DNA from 4 places in the Pseudonocardia sp. Ae331_Ps2 genome. Region 1 is predicted to be linked to each of the others. Evidence: riboswitches for the same ligand, from Rfam matches in the RefSeq annotation. Region 1 holds a riboswitch; each other region holds the start of a gene.

Region 1 (4,173 bases):
GGTGGGCGACCGCGGCGACCCCGGCGAGGTCCAGGACGTTGCCCAGCGGGTTTCCGATGCTCTCGCCGAACAGGGCCCGGGTCCGCGCGGTGATCGCGGACCGCCACTGGTCGAGGTCGTCGGGATCCTCGACGAAGGTCACCGAGATCCCCAGGTCGGCGAAGGTCGAGGAGAGCAGGGTATGAGTGCCGCCGTAGAGGCTCGCCGCGGCGACCACGTGGTCCCCGGCGCGGGCCAGGTTCAGCAGCGCCAGCGACGTCGCCGCCTGCCCGCTGCTCACCGCCACTGCCGCGGCGCCCCCTTCGAGGGCGGCCAGCCGCTCCTCCACCACCGCGGTCGTCGGGTTGGAGAGCCGGGTGTAGGCGTGGCTCTCCAGGTCCTCGAGCGCGAAGGCGGCCGCGGCGTGCGCGCTGTCGGTGAAGCGATAGGAGGTGGTCTGGTAGATCGGGACCGCCCGGGCGCCCGTGGCGGGGTCGGGGACCGCCCCCGCGTGCAGCTGCCTCGTGGCGAACGACGTCACGCGCGCCTCGCCAGCACGTCCGACCAGTACTTCTCGGCCACCCGCGGGTGCGAGCGCAGCCATCCGACGACCGCGTTCTCCCCGAACTGGGCGTGCAGCGGGTTGTCCGGGTCCTCGCTGACCCCGCGGACCTGCGCCGCCAGCTCGGCGGGCAGCTCCAGGGGCTCGACGACGGCGTCGAGCCGCGGGCCGAGGAAGAAGGGCACCGAGAAGCGGTCCACCCCGACCGGCGGGCTGACCACCCGGTGCCGGGTCGCGGTCAGGTAGCCCTGGGTGGCGATCTCCAGCATCTCGCCGATGTTGACCACGAACGCACCGGGGACCGGGGTGGCGTCGATCCAGCGCCCGTCCGGGCCCTCGACCTGCAGTCCGCCGACCGCGTCCTGCTGCAGCAGCGCGAGGTAGCCGTAGTCCTTGTGGACACCCACGCCCTGGTCCGAGTCCGGTTCCGGGCGCCCGGGGTACCGCACGATCTTGACGTGCAGGGAGGACTCCTCGTCGAACCACGCGTCGAAGTAGCCCTCGTCCTGCCCGAGCGCGGCGGCGAGCGCGCGCAGCACCTCGCGGCTGACCCGCAGCGCCTCCGCCTGCCAGGTCAGCACGGTCTCGCGCAGCTCCGGCAGCGCGGTGGGCCACTGGTTGGGCCCGATCAGCCGGACCCAGTCCGGGTCGCCCGGGCCCTGGGTCACCGGCTCCCGCTCGGGGCCGATGTCGATCTGCTCGCGCCAGTCCGCGGTGCCGCCGGTGTGCTCGGTACCGGTGCGGGTGTAACCGCGGAACTGCGGCGAGTGCACGTTCTCGATCTCCAGCCGCTGCTCGACGGGCAGCGCGAAGAAGCGCCGCGCCAGCGCGTCGATCCCGGCGGTGACCTCGTCCGGGACTCCGTGTCCGGTCACGTAGAAGAAGCCGACCTCCCGCGCCGCGGAGCGCAGCTCGGCGAGCACGGCGGCACGCTCGCCGGGGCCGGCGCGGAAGCGGGAGAGGTCGATCACGGGGAGGGTGTCGGTCATGGCGACCTCACGTGTCGTGTCCCGCCGGTCTGTCGACAGATCGGCAGGACGGGAACGAGTCAGACAGCCGGACGCACCCGCGGGGTCCGCAGCAGAACGGACCGCGCGGCGGCCGGGCGGTGCGCGACCTCGGCGACGACCAGCTCGCCGAGGACGGGCGGGTCGAGGTCGGTCCTCACCGACAGAGCGCGGTCCCCGTCCGGCAGTAGTCCACGTGCCGACGCCGGGACCAGACACCCCGGATCCACTGGCGCACGGCTCCCCCATCGCTTCCGGCGGAAGCACCTGCGCCCGTGGGGACGTGGTTGCTGCGGCGTCGTCGAGCCGGTTCTCTCGGCCGCTCTGGATGGACGACTTCACCCAACCTCCGCGCCGCACCCGATGTCAAGCCGATCCCGCCCACAGACCCGTTCGCTGAACGGCGCAGACGTCCGGACGGCAGGCCAGCCGGCCACGTGCCGACATCCCTCCCAGCCGCTCCGCGAGTGCGGTGAGTTCGCCAGCGGTGCCGCGCGGCGCCCCCGACCACGACGACCCGTCCCACCATCCCGTGTCCTCCGGGGCGTCGAGGTGCCATCCGCGCAGTCACGCTGTCACCCGCGGTGCGCCCGACAAGTTCTCGTGGCTCGTCGCCGTCCCGGCCCGCGAGGTACCCGTGATCCGAGAGCGATACCCGCTGCCGATCTTCGGGTGACTCCGACCGAACAGGAAGCCCGATCACCGGAACAGCTTCACCGAATCGAGGTGAGGCGCGCCGCACATACTCGACGGTTGCCCCAACTACTGCGCGTCGGTTAGCGTCGCGGCGTGACGATTCGACTGCCGCTGACATCGCGCGCACACGTCGATTTCTGTCGCGTCTCCTCCTCGGTCTGTTGATCTTTCCGAGCTGTTCCCGCAGAGCCTGACCGGCCTGCGGCGCGAGCCGCCTTCTCTGGCCGCTGCCTGCTGATACCCCCATCTCGGCCGACACTTCTCGTGACGGTCGCTCACTGAGGTGTTCTCAGTAGCGGGTTGATCATGTCGTGCGGTCGTACTCGGTGTGGAGTAGTACGAGCGCAGCTGCGGTGATCGCGCCGGTGCGCCAGGGACATAGCGTGACTCGCCGCAACGCGGCGAAGGTGGTCTTGAGCAGGGCGTTTCCGCGTTCGGCCAGAGCACGAAGGGCTGAGTGCAGGGTGTTGACGGTGCGCTGGTTGACCGTCTGCCCGCGGCCGGGGACGGGTTTGATGGGCACGGTGAGCCGGTCGGCTTCGCCTTCGTAGCCGAGGTCGCCCAGCGCGGCGTGGGTGTCGTCGGTGAACGCGGCCAGGCCCTCGAGCAGCCCGGGGTGGGTACGGGCGCAGCGGGTGTCGTGCTCGCGGCCCGGCCGCACGTCGCTGGTCCATAGCGGCCATCCATCAGGTGCGGTGAGGACCTGGATGTTCCCGCCGTGGCGGCGGTGCTTGCCCGACCACCACAGGTCGACCCCGGGGGTGAGGCCGAGCGCGCGGCACCGGTCGGTGGCGATCAGGGTGCCGTCGAGATTCACGTGGGTGTGCCCGGCTGTGCGGGCGGCGAGCAGGGCTCCGTGCAGGCCGGGTGCGGCCGCGGCGAGGACGTCGATGCCTTCGTGCAGGTAACGGTAGGCCGTTGCAGTGCTGATCGCGTTGTCACCGGCCAAACATCGGACCCGGGTAGCATCACAGAACCAGCGGATCACCAGCACTGCCTGGGCGAACGGGGTCAACGCCCGCCGCCGGGTGCCACGTCGACGGCGTTGAAGGACCAGGAGCCGCGCCAGATAGGCCACGGTGCGCTCCCCGATCGGGAGGACAGCGGTGTAGGTGACAGGATCAGACATGCAGGACCTCGGTGACGGTGTCGATCTGTGCTGGACCGAACCGATCTACCGGGGTCCTGCCCCGTTCCCGCTCATCTCACCACCCTCGGCGTGTCGCCACGACCTGCCACCCCGCTACTGAGAACACCTCAGTGCGCCGCGGCGTCCCAGCTGCGGCCGGACCCGACCGACACCTCCAGCGGCACCGACAGGTCCGCCGCGGCCGCCATCTCCCGACGAACGAGTGCCTCCAGGGCCTCGCGCTCACCCTCGGCGACCTCGAGGACCAGCTCGTCGTGCACCTGCAGCAGCATCCGGCTGCGCAGCCCCTCGGCCTGCAACGCCCGGTACACCCCGAGCATCGCGACCTTGATGATGTCCGCGGCGCTGCCCTGGATCGGGGCGTTGAGCGCCATCCGCTCGGCCATCTCCCGGCGCTGACGGTTGTCGCTGGTGAGGTCGGGCAGGTAGCGCCGCCGCCCGAGGATGGTGGCGGTGTAGCCGTCCTTGCGGGCCTGGTCGACGACTCCCGCGAGGTAGTCGCGCACTCCGCCGAACCCGGCGAAGTAGTCGTCCATCAGCCCCTTCGCCTCCTCGGTGGAGATCCGCAGCTGCCCGGACAGGCCGTAGGCCGACAGCCCGTAGGCCAGGCCGTAGTTCATCGCCTTGATCTTGGCGCGCTGCTCGGGCGTCACCTCGGTGGCCGCGACGCCGAAGACCCGGGCGGCGGTCTCGGCGTGGAAGTCGTGCTGTGAGCGGAAGGCCTCGATCAGCGCGGCGTCCTCGGACAGGTGCGCCATGATCCGCATCTCGATCTGGCT
Region 2 (4,173 bases), 4.5 Mb from region 1:
CACCACGGGTCCCGCAAGGTGGTCCCGGACCTGATCACCGCCGTCGCGCCGCGTGCGGCGGTGATCAGCGTCGGCAACGGCAACAGCTACCGGCACCCCAACCCGGAGCTGGTGGACCGGCTGGCCGGGGCGGGCGTCGTCGTCGCACGCACCGACCGGTCCGGTGACCTGGCCCTGACCGGCGACGACCCGGCCGGGCTGACGGTGGTCGCGCGTGGCGACCCCCGTCCGGCTCCCGGCCGGCGGGGCCGGTCAGCCCCGGTTCGCCAGCGCCTCGCGGACCGCGGAGGACGTCGACGGCACGGTCGCCGTCGGGCCGACCTCGCCGGAGACGGCGTCGAGGGTCTTGAGCCCGTCACCGGTGATCATCAGGACGGTCCCGGCGTCGGGGTCGAGCGCCCCGGCCTCGAGCAGCTTCTTGGTGGTCGCGATGGTGACCCCGCCCGCGGTCTCGGCGAACACGCCCTCGGTGCGGGCCAGGAGCCGGATGCCGGCGACGACCTCCTCGTCGGACACGTGCCCGACCGAGCCGCCGGTGCGGCGCACCGAGTCGAGGACGTACGGACCGTCGGCCGGGTTGCCGATCGCCAGCGAGCGCGCGATGGTGTCCGGCTTCTGCGGCTGGATCACGTCGTGACCGGCCTCGAAGGCCCGCGCGACCGGCGAGCAGCCGGTGGCCTGGGCACCGAACACGGTGTACGGGGTGGGCTCGACCAGACCCAGGGTGCCGAGCTCGGTGAACCCCTTGTCGATCTTGGTGAGCTGGGAGCCGGATGCGACCGGGACGACCACCTGCTGCGGGAGCCGCCAGCCGAGCTGCTCGGCGACCTCGTAGCCCAGGGTCTTCGAGCCCTCGGCGTAGTACGGGCGGACGTTGACGTTCACGAACGCCCAGTCCTCGTGCTCGGCGGCCAGCTCGGTGGCGAGCCGGTTGACGTCGTCGTAGTTGCCGTCGACGGCGAGCAGGGTGCCGCCGTAGACCGCGGTGGTGACGATCTTCGCCTGCTCCAGGGAGGACGGGACCAGCACGACCGAGTCCCAGCCGGCGCGGGCGGCCGCGGCGGCCACGGCGTTGGCGAGGTTGCCCGTGGAGGGGCAGCACAGCACCGAGAAGCCGAGCTCACGGGCGGCGGCGAGCGCGACGGCGACGACGCGGTCCTTGAACGAGTGCGTCGGGTTGCCCGTGTCGTCCTTGATCCAGATCTTGCGGACGCCAAGCGCGCGGGCCAGGTTGTCGGCCTCGATCAGCCGGGTCAGGCCGGGCTCGGTGTTCGCGTGCTGCTCGACGGTCGAGGGGACCGGCAGCAGGTCCTTGTAGCGCCAGATCGACTTCGGGCCGGCCTCGATGGAGGCGCGGGTGACCGTCGGGAAGTCGTAGGCCACCTCGAGGGGGCCGAAACAGCGCGGACACGCGAACTCCGCGGCGAGCGGGGTCTCGTGGCGGCACTCGCGGCACGCGAGAGCGCGCGCGGAGCCCAGGTCGTAGGCAGAGGTGGTTTCGGGCGCAGCAGTGAGAGTCACGAGATCTCCTCATCTGTCCCGCCGGAGGTGGCGGGCCGGAATTGGCACCGTGTTCGTCGACGTCCTCGCCGCGCGGAAGGCGCAGGTCTGGGCGGATCGTCGTGCGACGCCGGTTGCCGGGGCTTCAACGGGCCGTTCCCTCTGCCCCTCTGGATGAGCCATATGCGGTTGTGGTGCTCCGGACGCCGAGCGCCGGAATCGACGACGACGGTACGCGAACGGGGCACCGCACCGCCAGACGAGGTCGTCGTGCCGGGACGCGGCTCACCCGTTGTCGGGGGTGTGGGCCACCATGGGGGTGTGAGCAGCACGAGCGAACCGGGCCCGCTGCAGCTGGTCGTCGGGGACGAGGAGTTCCTGGCCGAGCGGGCGGTGTCCGACCTGGTCCGGCGCGCCCGGCAGCGCGATCCGGAGACCGAGCTGCGCCGCTTCCGCACCTCCGAGGTGGCACCCGGCGAGCTCGCCGGGCACCTCAGCCCCTCGCTCTTCGCGGAGGGCAGGGTGATCGTGCTCACTCATGGCCAGGATGCGAACAAGGACATGACCGCCGCCCTCGCCGACTACGTGAAGGACCCGGCCGACGGGATCGTGCTGGTGGTCCAGCACGCCGGGGGGGCGAAGGGCAAGGCGGTCCTGGACCTGATGCGCAAGGCCGGGGCGCACACCGTCACCTGCAACCGCATCACCCGCGCCGACGAGCGGTCGGACTTCGTGCGCGACGAGGTGCGTCGCCACGGCGGCACCATCACTCCCGGTGCGCTCGCGGTACTGGTCGAGGCGGTCGGGTCGGACCTGCGGGAGCTGGCGGCTGCGGCCGGGCAGCTCGTCGCGGACACCGGCGGCGCCGTGGACGAGGCCGGGGTGCGGCGCTACCACCGCGGCCGGGCCGAGTCCTCCGGCTTCGCGGTGGCCGACGCGGCGGTCGCGGGGGACCGGCGGGCGGCGATGGAGGCGCTGCGGTGGGCGCTGGTGCTCGGTGTCCCGCACGTCCTGATCGCCGACGCGCTCGCGGACTCGGTGCGCACCCTGGCCAAGGTCGGCTCGGCCGGGCGGGGCGACCCGAACCGGCTGGCCGGTGAGCTGGGCATGCCTCCGTGGAAGATCCGTAAGGCCCAACAGACGGTCCGGCAGTGGCGTCCGGAGCAGCTCGCCGTCGCCATCGCGGCGACCGCCCGGGTGAACGCCGACGTCAAGGGCGTCGCCGCGGACGCGGGGTACGCGTTGGAGCGGGCCGTGCTGGCGGTCGTGTCCGCCCGCACCCCGCGCTGAGCCCCGCGCCCGCAGCACGCGCACGGGCTCCGGCCCGGGGGCACGACAGGTCCGGAAACACGACGACGGCGCCACCCCGATGGGGCGGCGCCGTCGTGGGGAACCGGGGTGGCTCAGGCCTGGACGTCGTTGAGACGCTTGGCCAGGGCCGACTTGCGGTTCGCTGCCTGGTTCTTGTGGATGACGCCCTTGCCGGCCGCCTTGTCGAGGGCCTTGGCCGCCTTGCGCTGCAGCTCCACGACGTTGTCGGCGCCGGAGTCGGCGGCCTCGCGGAAGTGGCGGATCGCGGTCTTGACCGACGACTTCACCGACTTGTTGCGCTGCCGGCGCTTCTCGTTGGTCTTGACACGCTTGATCTGCGACTTGATGTTGGCCACGTCTGCCTCTGGTCTTCCTGCCTGCTGGTCGGCTGGTCTTGTGTACGTCCGGGTCCGCTCCGGCGGCACCGAACAGCATCACTGGAGAGAGGGTCCAGGCCGTTTCGGGCGAGCACGCCGAGCGCTCGACGCACAAGGTTACCAGCGGCGTCCTCGCCCCCTGTTCCGGGTCACCAGACGCGGTAGGGCAGGAACTTCCCGTTCAGCGTGATCACGGCCCGGTCGCCCTTCGGGTCGGCGACGCGCTGCAGGTCCAGCTCGAAGTCGATCGCGGACACGATGCCGTCGCCGAACTCCTCGCGGACCAGCTCGGAGATCGTCGTGCCGTACACCTGCACCATCTCCGAGAGGCGGTAGACCAGCGGGTCGGTGAGGTCCACCGCGGCCGCGCCGCGCTCCGGCGGGAGGGTGAGGGCGTCGACGACGTCGTCGTCCAGGTCCAGCAGGGAGCCTGCGGCCTCGGCCTGCTCGCGGGTCAGCGTCTGCTGCCCGAGCAGGGCCGAGGTGGACCACTCCAGCGAGCGGCCCAGTGCCTCGGCGATCTTGTCCCAGGTCAGGCCCAGCTTCTTCTTCCGGGCGAGCACGACACGCGCCGCGCTCAGCCGGTCGAGCGGGGGGACGGGGGTGACCGACACGGTGACTCCTCCGGGTTGGGGACTGGGCTCCTGGCCGTTCGATCGTGCGCGATCGGCCGCGTCGGGGCAACGCGGGGACGCCCGGCGTGAACAGCGTGTGACGACCTGCGGTGCCACCACGGCGGCCGCCCGGCCCGACATGGGACGATGGGTCCCAGTGCCCCGAGCCCCGAGTGCCCTGAGCACCCGAAGTGCCCGAAGCCCCACGCATGAGCGAAAGCCGAGTACAGCCGAGTGACGACGTACGCCGACCGCACGTTCACCCCGCCGGAGCGCATCCGGAACTTCTGCATCATCGCCCACATCGACCACGGGAAGTCGACCCTGGCCGACCGGATGCTGCAGGTCACGGGGGTACTGAGCGATCGTGA
Region 3 (4,173 bases), 760 kb from region 1:
GCGCAGCACCGGCAGCGGACCGAAGCTCTTGTGCACCCCGCGCAGCTCCACCATCGGGGCAGTGCCGGCGGCGGTCATGCCGTGGCCCCCCGCCGGCGCCGTCCGGACACCGCGGCCCGCGCGCGTTGCAACGGGGTCGGTGGCAGCGTGCGCTGCGCGCCGCGGGCGTAGTACCGCTCGACGTAGAACTGGCCGACCGACAGCGCACTGGTCAGCACCAGGTACCAGACGGCGGCGACCAGCAGCATCGGGATGACCCGTCCGGTCCGGGTGTAGATGACCTGCACCTGGTAGAAGAGCTCGGACAGCGCCATGATGTAGACCACCGAGGTGCCCTTGACCAGGCCGATCAGCTCGTTCGCCGCGGTCGGGACGATGATCCGCATCGCCTGCGGCAGCTGGATCCGCCGGAACCGGCGCCAGGCCGGGATGCCGAGCGCGGTGGCGGCCTCCAGCTGGCCGGCGTCGACGCCCAGGAACCCCGAGCGCACGACCTCGGCGGCGTAGGCGGCCTGGTGCAGGCCGAGCCCCAGCACCGCGGCGGTGACCGGGCTGACCAGCTCCATCGTGCCGAACTCGACGAACGACGGACCGAACGGGATGCCGATCGAGAGCCGGTCGTAGAGCAGGGCGAGGTTGTACCAGAACAGCAGCTGCAGGATCAGCGGCACGGACCGGAAGATCCAGATGTAGGTCCAGCTGACCGAGCGCAGCAGCGGGTTGGGCGAGAGCCGCATCACCGCGAGCACCGTGCCGAGCACGAACCCGACGACGATGCCGAGCACCGTGAGCTGCAGCGTCAGCAGCACCGCGTTCACGATGGACGGGGCGAACAGATAGCGGCCGACGGTCGGCCAGTCCCAGGCCGGGTTGGTGACCAGCGCGTTGACCGCCATCGCGGCCAGGACCGCCACCACCGCGGTCCCCGCCCACCGCCACGGGTGCCGGGCCGGGACGACCCGCAGGCCGGCGTCGTCGTCCCCGGTGGGCGGGACGGCGCCCGGGGCGGCCCGGGCCTCGGTGCGGCTGCTCACGCGAAGCCCCCGGTCAGGTACTTCTCGAACGGGTGCGGCCCGACCGTCTCCGGGTGCAGGGTCCGGTCGTAGAGCGGCGTGTAGCCCGCGGCGAGGTAGAGGTGGCGGGCCTCGGGCTGGCGCGGACCGGTCGTCAGGTAGATGCGCCGGTAGCCGCGGGCGGCGATCGTGTCCTCCAGCTCGGTGAGCACCCGGCGGGCCAGGCCGCGGCGGCGGTACGCCGAGCCGGTCCAGATCCGCTTGAGCTCGGCGGTGTCGGAGTCCCACCGGCGGAAGGCGCCCCCCGCGACGGGGGTACCGCCGTCGAGCAGCAGGACCACCCCGCCGGACGGTGGGGCGAACCGGCTCGCCTCGCGGAGGGTCTCGGCGTCGAGGTCGCCGAGGGTGTGGCCGTAGCGGACGCCGTACTCCTGGTCGAGCTCGACCAGCATCGGGCGGACGAGCGGGTCGGTGTAGGCGACCCAGCGGACCTCCGGGCGGGCGGAGGTGGTGGGCGGGGCGGGGTGGAGCGCGGTCACGGTGGGGACCTCTCGGTGCGAGCGCTGCCCTCGGGCAGGCGGGGACCGGCCGGCCGCGGTGGCGGGCGGTCCGGTGCGGGGCACGGGTGGAGAGGTCAGCGACAGAGCGCGGCGCCGGTGCGGCACAGGTCGACGTGCCGGCGACGGACCCAGCGCAGCCGGATCCGGGCCCGCTGCCCGGCGTCGGGCCGGTGCCTCGCGGGGCGGTGGGGCATCGGGGTCTCCCATCGGACCCGGCGGTAGCACCCTGCCCGGAACGGGGCGGGTTGCTGCGGCGTCGACGAGCCGGGACTCTCGACCGCTCTGGATGGACCTCACCACTGCAGCCGACGCACCGATCCGGTGTCAAGCGCGGACCGGGAGATCGGTCGTGGCATCACAGTGGGACGGCACGGTGCCCGGGCGCAGTGGCGCACCCCGTCGGCGCGGGCGGATCGCCGGACGACCCACCCGCGCCGCGGAGCGGGGTGCTCAGGTCGCGGCGGCCTCCTTCACCGCCGCCCCGACCCGGGCCCGCAGCTCGGCGAACTCCGGCGAGCCGCGCAGCGCCTCGGCGTCCACACCGGAGCGCGGCAGGTCGATCCGCAGGTCCAGCGCGATCCGTCCGGGGCGGGCGGTGAGCACCACGACCCGGGAGCCGAGGAACACCGCCTCGTCGGCGGAGTGGGTGACGAACACGCTGGTCCGGCCGGTCTCGTGGCTGACCCGGCGCACGTCGTCCTGCAGGCGTTCGCGGGTGAGCGCGTCGAGCGCGCCGAAGGGCTCGTCGAGCAGCAGCAGGTCCCGGTCGGCGGCCAGCGCCCTGGCGATCGCGACCCGCTGCTGCTGGCCGCCGGAGATCTCCCAGATCCGCCGGTCCGCGACACCGGTGAGCCCGACCCGCTCCAGCAGCCCCTCGCGGGCCACGGGACGGTCGGACGGGTTCACCCCCGCGTACTTCAGGGCGAGGTCGACGTTGCCGCCGACGCTGCGCCACGGGAACAGCCGCGGCTGCTGGAACACCACGCCGGCGCCGACACCCGGCTCGGGTGCCCGGCCGGCGACGGTCAGCGTCCCGTCGGTGGGCCGCTCGAACCCGGCGACCAGCCGGAGCAGAGTCGACTTGCCGCAGCCCGAGGCCCCGACCAGCACCAGGAACTCGCCGCGCTCGACGGTCAGGTCGAGCGGTCCGAGCGCGTGGACCCGGTCCCGGCGGCCCGGGTAGGAGTGCCCGAGCCCGGACGCGGCGATCGCCGGCACTCCCTCCCCCGCCGCGGCCCCGGTGTCGGGGTCCGTATCAGTGTCGGTGTCGGCGTCGGTGTCAGCCTGCGGCGAGGACATCCGGGAGACCCTTCGTGTAGATCGCCTTCTGGAAGGTCGCGAGGTCCGGCGCCGTGGGGATCTGCTTCTGCGCGGCGAGGAACTGGGCGGCGCTCTGCAGGTTCTGGGCGAGGTTGCCCGGGGCGCCGTCGGTGCCGAGCCACTCGGCGGAGGCCAGCTCCTGCGGGGACAGGAACACGCCCTGCTTCAGCTGGGACGCGGCGTTCTCGGGGGTCGTGCCGATCTCGGCGGCGACGGCCTGCGCGGCGGCCTGCGGGTCGTTGCGCACGGTCTCCAGGGCGCGGGCCTCGACCTTGCGCCAGGTGTCGACGACCTCGGGGTGCTGCTCGGCGAACGGGGTGGAGACCACCCCCAGGTCGAGGGTCGGCTTGCCGGCCGTGGCCAGCTCGCGGCTGGTGACCAGGGTCTTCCCGGTCTTGCGGAGCTCGTCGAGGGTCGGCAGCCAGGTGTAGACGGCGTCGACGTCGCCGCGCTCCCAGGCAGCCAGCGCGGCCTGCGGCTGCAGGTCGATCAGCTGCACGTCGGTGGGCTTCAGACCGGCACGGTCGAGGGCGGCGAGCAGGCTGTAGTGCGAGGTGGACGCGAACGCGGTGGCGACCCGCTTGCCGCGCAGCCCCGCGACGTCGGTGATCCCGGTGGCGTTGCGGGCGACGAGCGCCTCGTTGTCGCCGGCGACGTCGAGCACGAACGCGACCTGGTACGGGATGTTCAGCGGCGCGGAGAGCCCGCGGGCGACCGGGCTGGACCCGATCGCACCGAAGTCCAGCTCACCGGCGACGAACGCGGTGTTGATGTCCGCGCCGGAGTCGAACTTGGTCCACTGCACGTTCCAGTCGGGCAGGGCGTCCTCCAGCCAGCGGTTGTGCTTGGCGACCAGGTCGCCGCTGGGGAAGCTCTGGTAGGCGATGCGGATGGTCGGCTTGCCGGAGTCCTGCCCGGCAGGGCCGACGGCGCAGCCGGCGAGGACGCCGACAGCCAGCAGGCCCACGAGCAGTGCGGTCAGTCGGGTGCGGATGGTCATGCTCGTCCCCTCCACGGAACGGTGCGGCGCTCGACGGCGCGCAGCAGCGCGTCGATCACCAGGCCGGAGATGCCGATCGCGAAGATGCCGACGAGCACGACCGGGGTGTTGTTGTAGTTGCTGGCGTCCTTGACCATCCCGCCGATGCCGGGGATGCCGTTGAACAGCTCGGCCGCGACGACCGAGGAATAGGCGATGCCGACGGCCAGCCGGATGCCGGTGAAGGTCTCCGGCAGCGCCGACGGGACGATGACGTCCCGCACCACCTGGCCGCGGGTCG
Region 4 (4,173 bases), 4.6 Mb from region 1:
AAGCCCGGCCGGGCGGCGAGGAGTTCCAGGGCGCGGGCCACACGCGCGGTGAACGCGGCCTCCTCGGAGGGAGACACGCGGAAGCGGCAGACCAGCAGCACGGCGCGACGATAACGAACACGCCTACCATGTCGGGTGCGGCCTGTACGGCACAGCAGCGCCGGAGGGTGTGGCCGCCGCCTCCGGGGGAACGGACGGGTCCACCACATGTCTGCCGCAGCCCAGACCACGCACGCACCGGGAGCCGGCCCGGGCGCGGACGACGACCACCACCCCGCGCCCGAGCCGGGCCCGACCCGCGACCCGCGCACGCTGGCCGCCGCGGGCGACCTGCTGCGGGCACTCGCCGCACCGGTCCGGATCGCCATCGTGCTGCAGCTGCTGGAACACTCGCGGTGCGTCCACGACCTGGTGGACGCGCTCGGGGTCACCCAGCCCCTGATCAGCCAGCACCTGCGGGTCCTCAAGGCCGCCGGGGTGGTCGAGGGCGAGCGGAAGGGCCGCGAGGTGCTGTATTCGCTGGTGGACGACCACCTGGCGCACATCGTGGTGGACGCCGTCGCCCACGTCGAGGAGGACACGTGACGGAGACGACCGGCCGGACGACCGCGGCGGCGGTCACCGAGCGGTCCACCGCCGGGCCGCGCGGCATCCGCGCCACCCGGCAGCGGGCCGCCGTCACCGCGCTACTGGACCGGCTGGACGACTTCCGGTCCGCCCAGGAGATCCACGAGGAGCTGCGGCGCGCCGGCGAGGGCATCGGCCTGACCACGGTCTACCGGACCCTGCAGACCCTCGCCGACGGCGGCGAGGTCGACGTGCTGCGGGTCGCGTCCGGCGAGGCCGTCTACCGGCGCTGCGAGACCGAGCACCACCACCATCACCTCGTGTGTCGCCGGTGCGGCGCCGCCGTTGAGATCGAGGGGCCGGCGGTCGAGTCCTGGACCGAGTCGGTCGCCCAGAAGCACGGCTTCACCGAGGTGTCGCACACCCTCGAGATCTTCGGCCTCTGCGGCCGCTGCTCGGCGGGCTGAGGCCCGGGCTCAGTCCCCGCAGCCGGGGACGGCGGGCAGCTCCCGGTCGCGGGCGAACGGGTCCGCCGGGCGCGGGTCCGGGGTCGGCGCCCACCGGCCGTCGACGAGGGCGTAGGTCCAGGCCGGGCCGCGCCGTGCCAGATCGGTCAGCGCGTCGACCAGCCGGTCGACGTCGGAGGAGCCGGTGCGCAGGCCCAGCGACGCGCGCACGGCGTCGCGGCCGCCGGTGAGCCGCGCCAGCAGCGGGTGGGCGCAGAACCGGCCGTCGCGGACCCCGATGCCGTACTCGGCCGACAGCGCCGCCGCGACCAGCCCGGCGGGCAGCTCGCCCAGGGTGAACGAGACGGTCGCGGTGCGGTCGCCCGCGTCGTCGAAGCAGGACAGGGCCCGCAGGCCGGGGACCGTCGCCAGGCCGGCGTGCAGACGGTCGGCGAGCTCGCGCTCGTGGGCAGGCACGATGTCGTCGATCAGCGGGTCCAGGGTCCGGCAGGCCGCGCCGAGTGCGGCGGTACCGAGGACGTTCGGGGTGCCGCCCTCGTGCCGCTGCGGCGACGGCAGCCACTCCGTGACCGTGCCGCCGCCCGGGCCGTCGGCGACGGACACGGATCGGACCGCTCCCCCGCCCGCGACGTGCGGTTCGGCGGCGTCGAGCCAGTCCCGGCGGCCGACGAGGACCCCGGCGCCGTAGGGCGCGTAGAGCTTGTGCCCGGACAGCGCGACGTAGTCCGCGTCCCACCCGGCCAGGTCGACGCGCCGGTGCGGGGCGAGCTGGGCGGCGTCGACGCACAGCCGGGCACCCGCGGCGTGCGCGATCCGCGCGATCTCGGCGACCGGGAGGAGCTCGCCGGTCACGTTGGACGCCCCGGTGACCGCGACCAGCGCGGCGTCGGGACGGGCGGCGAGCTCGGCCCGCAACGCATCGAGCGTCGAGGCAAGGGTGGCGGCGGCGGGCACGACGCGGTGCTCGCGGTCGCGCCAGGCCAGCAGCGTCGCATGGTGCTCCAGGTCCAGCGTCACCACCGGGCCGGGGACGGCGCGGGCGAGCAGGCCGAGCGCATCGGTGGTGTTGCGGGTGAACACCACGACGTCGTCGGCGCGGGCCCGGACGAACCGGGCGACGTCGGCGCGGGCGTTCTCCACGAGCGCGGTGCAGACCTTCGAGGTCCAGCCGGCGCCGCGGTGCACGCTGCCGTGGTACGGCAGCACCTCGGCGACGTGCGCGGCGACCGGCTCCAGCGCCGGCGCGGACGCGGCGGAGTCGAGGTCGCAGTAGCGGGCCCACCGGCCGTCGACGAGCGGGACCGTGAGGTCCGCACCGACGACGCGGGGCAGGGCGTGCTGGACGGGACGTGGCAGGGCGAGGGTCATGATCGGGCCTCCGGCCGATCTCGGGGACCCGGCGTGGCGCACGGATCCGCGCTTGCCGACTGCGGGTGTCGCGTCGGCCCGGTCATCACCCGGGGCACCCCACCGCGGAGGAGGGTTGCCGTCCAGCGAGCCGGGGCTTCGCGCTGGCACTCGTGACCTTCGGCGACGAAACTAGCAGACCGTCTCAGATGGAGACACGTGAGCATCGCCACCCCGGATAGCGTCTGACCGATGACGGACACGCACCCCGCGCCCACCACGGTCCGGCGGATCGACGTCCCGGAGTCCGGCGAGCTGGCCCAGCTCGCCGCCGTCTTCGAGGACCTGCAGTACGTGCTGCGCTGCTGCGAGCACCTGGTCACCGCCCTGGGCGGACCCGAGTCCGGGCCGGTGCGGGTGGACGCCGACCCAGCGCTGGTCGAGGCCCTGTGGACCGGCGCCCTGATCGGCTACGTGCGGTGCTTCTCCGGCCGGACGAAGACGCTGACCACCGACGACCTGACGTCGCTGGAGCTCGACGGGGACGTCAGCGGGTTCCACGACATGGTGTTCAAGCTCCGCGACCACTACGCCTCCCGGCACGTGAACCCGCGCGAGTCGTACTCGATCGGCGTGGCCCAGTCCAACGACGGGACGCCCCGGGGCGTCGCCGTCGTCTCCACCCCGCGCCCGCTCGTCGACGAGACGACGGTCCGGCTGCTCGGCCGGGTCGCCTACAGCCTGTCCGGCCTGGTGGACGCCCGGATGAAGAAGTCCCAGAACGACGTCCTCGGCGTCGCGCACGGGATGACCGCGGGCCAGCTGGCGGGGCTGCCGCTGGTGCACCTCGACGGCAGCGGCGAGGCGGCCCCGGAGGACGCGGTGACCCGGGACGGCACCGCGGACGGCCCGGGGAACTGATCCCCGCCGGATGCATCATCCGGCGCACAGCGGCTACCCGGTCGGGACACATCCCGACGAGAGGTGACCTCATGACCACTCGCACGACGACGTCCGACGCCGTCCGCACCGCCCTGCACGGCCTGGAGTTCCCCGCCGGCAAGGACGACCTGGCGTGGACCGCCGAGCGCAACGAGGCCGACGCCGCGACGGTCGAGGCCCTGCGGGCGGTGCCGGCCGAGGAGCACTACGCCTCGATCGCCGCCGTGGTGGCCGCCGTGGACCTGGCCGACGACGACCCGGCGCGCCAGACCTCGGGCGACACCGCGGACGAGTCGGCCGAGGAGACCGAGCAGCTGCGCGCGCAGCGGCGCACCGAGCACACCCGTCCCGGGCTGTCGGAGTCCACGAAGGACGTGGACCCGGTCAACCCGATCGCCGAGGAGCTCGGCACCAACCGCAAGAAGTGACCCGCGCGGCCGGGGCGGGCACCGCCCTGGCCGGCCGGTCAGCCGCCGACGAGCTCGGCCCGCATGCTCGACGCGGAGGACACGACGAGCATGAGCAGCGTCCCCATCGGACCCTCGCCCAGCCCGGCCGCGGGGAAGGCGTAGCGCAGCGTCACGTCCCAGCCGCGCTCGCCGCGCACCACCCGGGGCGTGCCGAACAGGCCCTCCCCCACCCCGAGCCCGACCCGTCGCGGCACGTCGTGCTCCGGGTCGGCGGAGTCCGGCAGGTCCCACGCCACGACGCAGGTCAGGTTGAGGACGGGCAGCCCCTCCTCCAGCTCCGTCCCCTGCACCACGCACAGCACGCCGCCGTGGGCGAAGGTCAGCGCGCCGTCGTCGTCGGCGGTGACGTCGTGGAACCGCTCCAGCGCACCCTTCGCGGT

Evidence for each region. A riboswitch is a leader RNA that binds a small molecule or an ion and turns the genes downstream of it on or off. The one in region 1 is predicted to bind S-adenosylmethionine.
Region 2: it holds a riboswitch for S-adenosylmethionine, as region 1 does, so the genes downstream of both, thrC (threonine synthase) here and Ae331Ps2_RS22110 (isopenicillin N synthase family oxygenase) in region 1, are expected to answer to the same signal.
Region 3: it holds a riboswitch for S-adenosylmethionine, as region 1 does, so the genes downstream of both, Ae331Ps2_RS31320 (GNAT family N-acetyltransferase) here and Ae331Ps2_RS22110 (isopenicillin N synthase family oxygenase) in region 1, are expected to answer to the same signal.
Region 4: it holds a riboswitch for S-adenosylmethionine, as region 1 does, so the genes downstream of both, Ae331Ps2_RS00590 (aminotransferase class V-fold PLP-dependent enzyme) here and Ae331Ps2_RS22110 (isopenicillin N synthase family oxygenase) in region 1, are expected to answer to the same signal.

What each region holds. Positions count from the first base shown of each region.
Region 1 covers NZ_MCIM01000001.1:4,680,479-4,684,651, reverse strand. The annotation lists gene Ae331Ps2_RS22115 (O-acetylhomoserine aminocarboxypropyltransferase/cysteine synthase family protein) at 1-520, opposite strand, end outside; gene Ae331Ps2_RS22110 (isopenicillin N synthase family oxygenase) at 517-1,530, opposite strand; SAM riboswitch class I at 1,791-1,883, opposite strand; gene Ae331Ps2_RS34355 (putative leader peptide) at 2,338-2,409, shown strand; gene Ae331Ps2_RS22105 (transposase family protein) at 2,549-3,373, opposite strand; gene polA (DNA polymerase I) at 3,502-4,173, opposite strand, start outside.
Region 2 covers NZ_MCIM01000001.1:160,249-164,421, reverse strand. The annotation lists partial or broken gene Ae331Ps2_RS34095 (ComEC/Rec2 family competence protein) at 1-9, shown strand, start outside; gene thrC (threonine synthase) at 253-1,521, opposite strand; SAM riboswitch class I at 1,528-1,681, opposite strand; gene holA (DNA polymerase III subunit delta) at 1,822-2,790, shown strand; gene rpsT (30S ribosomal protein S20) at 2,904-3,167, opposite strand; gene cynS (cyanase) at 3,338-3,802, opposite strand; gene lepA (translation elongation factor 4) at 4,037-4,173, shown strand, end outside.
Region 3 covers NZ_MCIM01000001.1:3,924,296-3,928,468, reverse strand. The annotation lists gene Ae331Ps2_RS18870 (amino acid ABC transporter ATP-binding protein) at 1-78, opposite strand, end outside; gene Ae331Ps2_RS18865 (amino acid ABC transporter permease) at 75-1,034, opposite strand; gene Ae331Ps2_RS31320 (GNAT family N-acetyltransferase) at 1,031-1,552, opposite strand; SAM riboswitch class I at 1,774-1,866, opposite strand; gene Ae331Ps2_RS18855 (ABC transporter ATP-binding protein) at 2,024-2,872, opposite strand; gene Ae331Ps2_RS18850 (glycine betaine ABC transporter substrate-binding protein) at 2,853-3,893, opposite strand; gene Ae331Ps2_RS18845 (ABC transporter permease) at 3,890-4,173, opposite strand, start outside.
Region 4 covers NZ_MCIM01000001.1:118,220-122,392, forward strand. The annotation lists gene Ae331Ps2_RS00575 (antibiotic biosynthesis monooxygenase) at 1-101, opposite strand, end outside; gene Ae331Ps2_RS00580 (helix-turn-helix transcriptional regulator) at 208-585, shown strand; gene Ae331Ps2_RS00585 (Fur family transcriptional regulator) at 582-1,034, shown strand; gene Ae331Ps2_RS00590 (aminotransferase class V-fold PLP-dependent enzyme) at 1,044-2,402, opposite strand; SAM riboswitch class IV at 2,446-2,560, opposite strand; gene Ae331Ps2_RS00595 (hypothetical protein) at 2,634-3,302, shown strand; gene Ae331Ps2_RS00600 (DUF2795 domain-containing protein) at 3,374-3,751, shown strand; gene Ae331Ps2_RS00605 (hypothetical protein) at 3,790-4,173, opposite strand, start outside.